DNA from 3 places in the Shewanella sp. SG44-2 genome. Region 3 is predicted to be linked to each of the others. Evidence: predicted binding sites of a transcription regulator. Region 3 holds the regulator's gene; each other region holds the start of a gene.
The links. The regulator NrdR, encoded in region 3, represses ribonucleotide reductase genes. The targets are predictions, from matches to a motif close to AAACACNANATNTNGTGTTT.
Positions count from the first base shown of each region.

Region 1: a site for NrdR is predicted at 1,001-1,020, ahead of nrdA (class 1a ribonucleoside-diphosphate reductase subunit alpha). Genes of this name have one in related genera too.
Region 2: a site for NrdR is predicted at 1,165-1,184, ahead of nrdD (anaerobic ribonucleoside-triphosphate reductase). Genes of this name have one in related genera too.

Region 1 covers NZ_JACJEU010000001.1:115,207-118,454, forward strand. Annotated here, with positions in the region: gene H5181_RS00455 (HAD family hydrolase) at 1-633, shown strand, start outside; gene nrdA (class 1a ribonucleoside-diphosphate reductase subunit alpha) at 1,226-3,248, shown strand, end outside.
Region 2 covers NZ_JACJEU010000014.1:92,694-95,941, reverse strand. Annotated here, with positions in the region: gene rssA (patatin-like phospholipase RssA) at 1-535, shown strand, start outside; gene nrdD (anaerobic ribonucleoside-triphosphate reductase) at 1,200-3,248, shown strand, end outside.
Region 3 covers NZ_JACJEU010000003.1:191,014-194,261, forward strand. Annotated here, with positions in the region: gene ettA (energy-dependent translational throttle protein EttA) at 1-123, opposite strand, end outside; gene glyA (serine hydroxymethyltransferase) at 385-1,638, shown strand; gene nrdR (transcriptional regulator NrdR) at 1,753-2,202, shown strand; gene ribD (bifunctional diaminohydroxyphosphoribosylaminopyrimidine deaminase/5-amino-6-(5-phosphoribosylamino)uracil reductase RibD) at 2,267-3,248, shown strand, end outside.

The DNA of each region.
Region 1 (3,248 bases), on a different contig from region 3:
TTCGATTTAGACGGTACCTTAGCCGATACAGCCCCAGATTTAGTGCAGGCATTGAACCTCAGCTTGGATGAAGCCGGTTTTAACGTCCAACCGCTTGATTTGATGCGCCATGCAGCATCACATGGCAGCTTATATTTAGTCAAAACGGCCATTCCAGATGCCGATGAACAAGTACAAATCACCATCCAGCAAGCGCTACTTCAGCATTATGCCCGTATTAATGGTGACAACAGCCGTTTATTTGATGACTTACCTGAACTGTTGTCTTTATTTGATGCCCAATCGATTCCTTATGGTGTCGTGACCAATAAGCCAGCTCGATTTGCCAGGCCATTAGTGGAAAAGCTTGGTTTAACTCATAAATTGAAAACCATGATCAGTGGTGATAGCACCCGCCACTCTAAACCTCATACCGCACCAATGCTGTTAGCAGCACAACAAATTGCCATTGCTCCTCAAAGTATCTTATATCTAGGCGATGCCGAACGCGACTTAGTCGCCGCCCATAATGCCAGTATGTTAGGCGGCGTTGCTTTATGGGGTTATTTATCTGCGACAGATAAACCTGACACATGGCCAGCAGGCAGACAATTTGAACATGGTGCCTCACTAAAGCATTTCTTCACTGAGTAATGACACTATTTGGGCATCAAGTTAGCGGGATATTTTGGGTAAATGAACAAAGCATGAGTGAAGTTTAACGGGTCTTATTCGGCTTAAATGAACAGTTAACCGCCGCCAATTTCCACCCGATCAAAACCAACAAAAGATCAACCAATAAACAGTGCATTTTTTTTGATCGCTGTTTATTTTAGCGATCAAATCTTTCTCATTTGATGGATTAAAAAATATCATTTATCAAAAACTCTTTATGAATTTGGGCTCTAGGGTTAGTTGTCACTAACCCTGCCGTTTATCCTCAAGTTATCCACAAGAAGTTAATGAAATTGTGGCTTGCAATAAACCTCAAACCTCACTATCTTGTATCTTAGATTTTAAATAACACCATATCTTGTGTGTGGCTAACAATCAAAACACTACTCCACGACGTTCCAAAGGATGTAGCTGCTAACTGAACGTACTGGTGTTTAACTACCACGTTGTGAGTACATCAGGTTGATTGTTTTAACATGGAATTGTTTTGTAACTGGTTCGGATCGAATCAAGCAGCACTGCATCCAACAACAGATCACATGATTAGATATAGAACCAAGGCCTCTCTTCAATGAATAGCAATATGACAGTCACTAAACGCAGTGGCGAACGTGAATCTATCGATTTAGATAAAATTCATCGCGTGATCACTTGGGCAGCCAAGGGATTAAAAAACGTCTCAGTATCTGAAGTAGAACTTCGATCTCATCTGCAGTTTTTTGATGGCATTCCAACAGAAGCCATTCATGAAACGATCATCAAAGCCGCTGCTGACTTGATCTCTCCTGAGTCACCTGATTACCAATTTGTGGCTGCCCGCTTAGCGGTGTTCCATTTACGTAAAAAAGCATTTGGTCAATTTGAGCCACCAACATTATATGACCATGTCACCAAGTTAGTTGAAATTGGTAAATATGACATGCATATCATGGCTGACTACAGCCGTGAAGAATTAGACATCCTCGACACTTATATCGATCACTGGCGTGACTTGAACTTCTCTTATGCCGCGGTAAAGCAACTTGAAGGTAAATACCTAGTTCAAAACCGTGTAACGCATGAAGTGTACGAAAGCGCCCAGTTTTTATATATTTTAGTGGCTGCATGTTTGTTTGCCCGTTACCCAAAAGAAATCCGTTTGAAGTACATTAAAGACTTCTATGACGCGACGTCTCTGTTTAAGATTTCTTTACCAACGCCAATCATGGCCGGTGTGCGTACACCTACACGTCAGTTCAGCTCATGTGTGTTGATTGAGTGTGATGACAGCTTGGATTCAATCAATGCGACGGCATCGTCTATCGTTAAATACGTTAGCCAACGTGCTGGTATTGGTATTAACGCTGGTCGTATTCGAGCCCTTGGTAGCCCTATTCGTGGCGGTGAAGCTTTCCACACTGGTTGTTTACCTTTTTATAAGTATTTCCAAACTGCGGTGAAGTCTTGTTCTCAAGGCGGCGTACGTGGCGGCGCAGCAACCCTTTTCTATCCTTTATGGCATCTAGAAGTTGAATCGCTACTAGTCCTTAAAAACAACCGTGGTGTTGACGACAACCGTGTACGTCATCTTGACTACGGTGTGCAGTTAAACAAATTAATGTACCAACGTTTGATTAAAGGCGAATACATCAGTTTATTCAGCCCATCAGACGTGCCAGGTCTTTACGATGCATTCTTTGAAGATCAAGCTGAGTTTGAACGTTTATACCTTCAGTATGAGCAAGACAGCAATATCCGCAAAAAACAAATTAAAGCGGTTGAACTGTTTTCATTGATGATGCAAGAACGTGCTTCTACTGGCCGTATCTACATTCAAAACGTCGATCACTGTAATACTCACAGCCCGTTTGACTCTAAAGTTGCGCCAATTAAGCAATCTAACTTATGTTTAGAAATTGCTTTGCCAACTAAGCCACTGACTAATATTGATGATCCTGACGGTGAAATCGCGTTATGTACCTTGTCAGCACTTAACTTAGGCGCAATTAAAGATTTATCTGAACTTGAGCCATTAGCTGATTTAGCCGTACGTGCCCTAGATAACTTACTTGATTACCAAGATTACCCAATCAAAGCCGCGCAAACGAGTTCAATGAACCGTCGTACCTTAGGTATTGGTGTGATTAACTTTGCTAACTACTTAGCTAAAAACGGTAAAAAGTATTCAGACGGTTCAGCCAATAACTTAACTCATAAGACCTTTGAAGCAATTCAGTTTTATTTACTGAAAGCGTCAATGAACTTAGCTAAAGAGCAAGGTGCATGTCCGTTATTCCACGAGACTACGTATTCGAAAGGTATTTTACCTATCGATACTTACAAGCGTGATTTAGACAAGATTTGTGACGAGCCATTGCACATGGATTGGGAAAGCTTGCGTAGCGACATTAAGCAGTACGGTTTACGTAACTCAACCTTGTCTGCGCTAATGCCGTCTGAAACCTCATCGCAAATTTCAAATGCGACCAATGGTATCGAGCCTCCACGCGGCTTAATCAGCGTTAAAGCCAGTAAAGATGGTCAGTTAAAGCAAGTCGTTCCTGATTTTGAATTGCTCAAAGATAAGTACGAACTACTGTGGAATATGCCAAACA
Region 2 (3,248 bases), on a different contig from region 3:
TTCATGTTCAATGCCAGGTTTTTTACCCCCAGTACAGCAAGGGCATCGCTGGGTTGTAGACGGTGCGGTAGTGAACCCTGTACCTGTATCACTGGCTCGATCTATGGGCGTTGATGTGGTTATTGCGGTGGATTTAAATGGTCATCGTCGTGGCCAAATGCACTTAATCCCAGAGCAAGTAAAAAGCCGCAAAGCCTCTAAGTCTGAACCTATTGACGAAAAGCGCGAACTTGAATCTGGCTTTATGGATTTATGGGGTAAAGGCAAAGATTACATGAATGGCTTAACCGATAAATTTTCTTTGGGGAGTTCAAAATCGCATCCGGGTATGCTGGCGGTGATGTCGCAATCGATGGATATTTTAGAACAACGCCATAAACGTTCACGTTTAATGGGCGAGCCACCTGATATTTGTATCGTGCCGGATGTGGGTGACATTGGCACCATGGAGTTTCATCGCGCTAAAGAAGCGATTAAAGCCGGTGAGCAAGCCGTAAATGATATTAAGCATTTAATCGAAGCAACCTTAAAGTAACCTTGAAGCGGTATCGAATATTGTGGTGTGTTTATCATAAATACGCCCGTTAACCGCCGCTAGGTGAATATTTGCTAGTTAATAGATGTTTTCCATTAATTCTGGGTTGTTACCCCGCAAGGGTATTGTCTAACCTGCTCAGTCTGATGTGGTTGATAAGATTATTCACTCTCTCATCGTTATCTAGTAGTTATCTAGTAGTTATCTCATGGTGATTTAGTCATTATCTAGTAGTGACTTGCCCGCAATGATCTATCCGCAACTATCTAACGATAATTACCGAGTCATTAGATACAATGAGCACGTTAGTTATGTTGTTGATCTAGCCATTTAAGGTTCGAACAATGACTTAACATCGTCATTTTGCACCATTTCAAGCCAGCAAAATACATCACTTATGGTGTTTGCACATCTGGTTATCCATTCAGCAAAGCACCCAAATTGTTAAATTATGTCGATTTTCTGCCATTGTATTAGCCTGTCAAAATCAGTTGTTATTCCTACAATATCTATCGCTTATAGCAAGTGTTTTTTCAATATTAAGTACTGCCGACAATTATGATCTGGATCAAGGTAATGCTCAGCGTTAATGTGTCTAATACACTCTATCTTGTGTTGTGTGTGTATTAAAGCGCTATATATAGTGCTTGTAAAGGATGGTTGTATGCTTGTAGTAGTGAAAAGGGATGGATGCCGAACTGCGTTTGATGGATGTCGAATCAAAGAGGCTGTTGTAGCAGCAATGGAGTCTGCAGGTATAGCCGACCATCAATATGCACAGCAGTTAGCGCAGACGGTAGAGCAGCAAATGACTGTGAAGACCGAAGTTGATATTCACGAACTACAAGATGCCGTTGAAAACTTATTGATGTCGGGCCCGTTTAAGTCGGTGGCGCGTCATTACATTGAGTACCGTCACGATAGAGATAAACACCGTGAAACCCAGAGTAAATTAAATTGTGCTATTCGCGGTTTAGTTGAGCAATCGGATAGTGCGATTTTAAATGAAAATGCCAATAAAGATGCCAAAGTCATTCCGACCCAGCGTGATTTATTAGCAGGCATTGTGGCCAAGCATTATGCCAAAACCCATTTACTGCCAAAAGATGTGGTAGCCGCCCATGAAAAAGGCGAAATTCACTATCACGACTTAGATTATGCACCTTTTTTCCCGATGTTTAACTGCATGCTAATTGATTTGGCCGGCATGTTAACTCATGGTTTTAAAATGGGTAATGCTGAAATAGAACCGCCTAAGTCTATTTCAACTGCCACTGCTGTTACGGCGCAAATTATTGCTCAGGTAGCGAGCCATATTTATGGTGGTACCACGATTAACCGTATCGACGAAGTGTTAGCTGAGTTTGTACAAATCAGTTACCAAAAGCACCTTAGCGTCGCTAAAAAATGGCAAGTGGCAGACGTAGAAGGTTATGCCATGACGCAAACCGAAAAAGAGTGTCATGACGCATTCCAGTCACTTGAATATGAAGTGAATACCTTGCATACCGCTAATGGCCAAACACCGTTTGTTACCTTTGGTTTTGGTTTAGGCGTGTCGTGGGAGTCGCGTTTAATTCAGCAATCGATGTTAACAGTACGTATGGCGGGTTTAGGTAAAAATCGCAAAACAGCAGTCTTTCCAAAATTGGTGTTTGCCATTAAAGATGGCGTGAATCATAAAGCGACTGATGCTAATTATGATATTAAAAAGATGGCCTTAACGTGTTCAAGCATGCGCATGTACCCTGATATTCTTAATTATGATCAGGTAGTGAAAGTCACCGGTTCGTTTAAAACCCCAATGGGGTGTCGCTCATTTTTGGGGGCATATGAAGAAAATGGCCAACTGGTCCATGAAGGGCGCAACAATATAGGTGTCGTCAGCCTTAATTTACCGCGCATAGCGTTGGAAGCAGGCAAAGATGAACAGCGCTTTTATCAATTACTCGATGAGCGGTTATTGATTGCCCGCAAAGCATTAGAAACGCGTATTGCTCGTTTAGCTGGCGTTAAAGCACGAGTAGCACCAATCCTTTATATGGAAGGCGCCTGTGGTGTACGCCTAAATGCTGATGATGATGTGAGCGAAATCTTTAAAAATGGCCGAGCATCAATTTCGTTAGGGTTTATTGGTCTTCACGAAACCATTAATGCTTTATATAGCAATGCTGAACACGTGTTTGATAATGCTCAATTGCGCGATAAAGCTGTCGCCATTATTAGTCATTTAAAGCAAGCCACTGAGTCTTGGAAACAAGAAACAGGTTATGGCTTTAGTTTATACAGTACCCCAAGTGAAAACTTATGCAGCCGTTTTTGCCAGCTTGATACCACCCAGTTTGGCGTTGTGGCAGGTGTGACCGACAAAGGGTATTACACCAATAGTTTTCACTTAGATGTTGAAAAGAAAGTAAATCCTTTTGATAAGATTGATTTTGAACAACCTTATCCAGCCATCGCCAATGGCGGGTTTATTTGTTACGGCGAATATCCCAACATGCAGCACAATATTGAAGCGCTCGAAAACGTTTGGGATTACAGTTATAGCCGAGTGCCATATTACGGCACCAATACCCCCATTGATGAGTGTTACGATTGCGGTTTTATTGGTGAGTTTAATTGTACCAGTAAGGGGTTTGTGTGCCCTAAATGTGGTAATCATGAGCCAAGCCGAGTGTCTGTTACTCGTCGCGTTTGCGGTTATTTAGGT
Region 3 (3,248 bases):
GTTTAACCCGAGTACACCAATTTTGGCGCCAGGAAAGAAGCTTAATGAAATGTCTTTTAATATTTGCTTTTTAGGTGGGACAATTTTACCCACACGAAGCATGCTGTATACAAATTGAGCCATAATTATATTGTCTAATTGTCAACAAAGATGGTGATAATTCTACTGTATTATGTGCTGAACTCAACAGGCAATTGTGTGATTTTATCTAGCGTGCTTATTAGACTCAATTCGCTAAAGAATCTGCTAGCTTAGCGTTATTAACATGAATCGTTTTGTATTCAGAACACAGTGAATTTCATGTTGTTTGTACTGTAAATCATTATCGTTGCAGAGTAGAATACCGCGCAACCCTACTATTTATATAATGATGTTGGAGCTACCATGTTGAAGAAAGCGATGAATATTGCGGATTATGATCCAGAATTATTTAAAGCCATTGAAGATGAAACTTGTCGTCAAGAAGAACACATTGAATTGATTGCGTCTGAAAACTATACCAGTCCACGTGTGATGGAAGCGCAAGGTTCACAGTTAACTAACAAGTATGCTGAAGGTTATCCAGGCAAGCGTTATTATGGTGGGTGCGAATACGTTGATGTTGTTGAAACATTGGCTATTGAACGCGCAAAAGAATTATTTGGTGCAACTTATGCCAACGTACAGCCTCACTCAGGCTCGCAAGCAAACAGCGCAGTATTTATGGCGTTGTTACAACCGGGTGATACCGTTTTAGGGATGAACCTTGCTCATGGTGGTCATTTGACCCATGGTTCACCAGTGAATTTTTCTGGCAAGCTTTACAACATCATTCCTTACGGTATCGATGACGCTGGCAAAATTGATTATGACGAAATGGAACGCTTAGCCATTGAGCATAAGCCTAAAATGATTATCGGCGGATTCTCTGCATTCTCAGGTATTGTTGATTGGGCAAGAATGCGCGAAATTGCAGACAAAATTGGTGCATACTTATTTGTTGATATGGCACACGTAGCAGGCTTAATTGCTGCTGGTGTTTATCCAACGCCAGTTCCACATGCACACGTGGTTACGTCTACAACTCATAAAACATTAGCGGGTCCTCGTGGCGGGATTATTATTTCTGCAGCCGATGATGAAGTGTTGTATAAGAAGTTGAACTCAGCGGTATTCCCGGGTGGCCAAGGTGGTCCTTTAATGCATGTTATCGCGGGTAAAGCGGTTGCATTTAAAGAAGCATTAGAGCCAGAATTCAAAGTATACCAGCAGCAAGTGGTTAAAAACGCGAAAGCCATGGTTGAAGTGTTTTTAGCTCGCGGTTATAAAATCGTTTCTGGCGGTACTGAAAACCATCTAATGTTGGTTGATTTAATTGGTCGCGATTTAACCGGTAAAGAAGCTGATGCCGCATTAGGCAGCGCAAACATTACTGTTAATAAAAACTCAGTGCCTAACGATCCTCGTTCACCGTTTGTTACCTCTGGTATCCGTATTGGTTCGCCTGCAATCACTCGTCGTGGCTTTAAAGAAGCAGAAGCGAAAGAATTGACCGGTTGGATTTGTGACATTCTTGATGATGCAACTAATACTGTTGTAATCGACCGCGTCAAAGGCCAAGTTTTAGCCTTATGTGCTCGATTCCCTGTATACGGTTAATCGTATTGGATGTTTGTTGATACAGGTTTAGGTTAACCTTGTTCAACAAATAGGATAAACTTTAATGGCCGCTAATTGTTAGCGGCCATTTTGTTTTTTTCTGCAGGAGGTTCAATGCATTGCCCTTTTTGTAGCGCGACCGATACCAAAGTTATAGATTCTCGATTAGTGGCTGATGGTCACCAAGTACGTCGCCGCCGGGAATGTACTGAATGCCATGAACGTTTCACCACGTTTGAAGGCGCAGAATTAGTCATGCCTCGCGTCATCAAACGCGACGGAACTCGACAACCATTCGATGAAGAAAAATTGCGTGGCGGCATGCTACGTGCGGTCGAAAAACGCCCAGTCTCAATTGATGAAATTGAGCAAGCATTAACTAAAATTAAATCAACGCTGCGCGCGACAGGTGAGCGTGAAGTGAATTCTGAAATGATTGGTAATCTGATGATGGAACAGTTGATGAGCCTTGATAAAGTGGCATATATCCGCTTTGCATCGGTTTATCGCGCATTTGAAGATGTATCCCAATTTGGTGAAGCCATTGCTAAATTGCAAAAGTAACGTAGCCTATTAATATCTGTTTTAATGGTTTTAATGGCATTTAAGCAATAAGAGATTATCTCCCATGTCTAACTGGTCCACCTTTGACACCCAAATGATGAGTCGTGCCATCGCCCTTGCCGAGAAAGGCCGTTATACAACACGGCCAAATCCTTGTGTCGGTTGTGTCATTGTTTATCAGAATAAGATTATTGGTGAAGGTTATCATCAACGTGCGGGCCAAGGGCATGCCGAAGTTAATGCGCTGAAAATGGTGCATGATAATGGCTTGTCTGCTGAAGGTGCCACCGCGTATGTCACTCTTGAACCTTGTAGCCATTATGGTCGCACACCACCTTGTGCTTTAGGCTTAATTAACGCCAAAGTTGCCAGAGTTGTGGTCGCAGTGACCGATGCAAATCCTGAAGTGTCTGGCCGCGGGATTACCCTATTACGTGAGGCTGGTATTGAGGTTGATGTTGGATTGCTCTGCGAACAGGCCTATGACCTTAACCTAGGTTTTATGAAACGGATGAAAACAGGGCTTCCTTGGATAACCGTCAAAATAGCCGCCAGTTTAGACGGTAAAACGGCCTTGTCTAATGGAGTGTCAAAGTGGATTACCGGCAGTGCAGCAAGAGCTGATGTGCAAAAATACCGTGCTAGCCACTGTGCATTAATCACTGGTGTTGAAACCATTCTTGTCGATGATCCTAGCCTTAATGTGCGCTATGAGACGTTAGGTGAGTTAACTACACGTCATACAAAAGATGAAATCTTTCAGCCCTTAAGGGTTGTGCTGGACAGTCGCGCAAGATTAACAGCAACACAGCAATTATTTTCAATTCAAAGTCCTATTTTACTGGTTTCTGGCTGCCATTATTCCGAAAGCGTCAAGGCAGAATTTCCAGAATATGTATCATTTCTTCAGTTAACGTGTGACTCATCGGGCAGAATTCCATTGTTAGCCTTGCTAACGTATTTAGGGCAGCATGCTAATTCTGTTTTAGTTGAAGCGGGGGCCACTTTAGCTGGGGCATTTGTCGCCCAAGGACTCGTTGACGAGG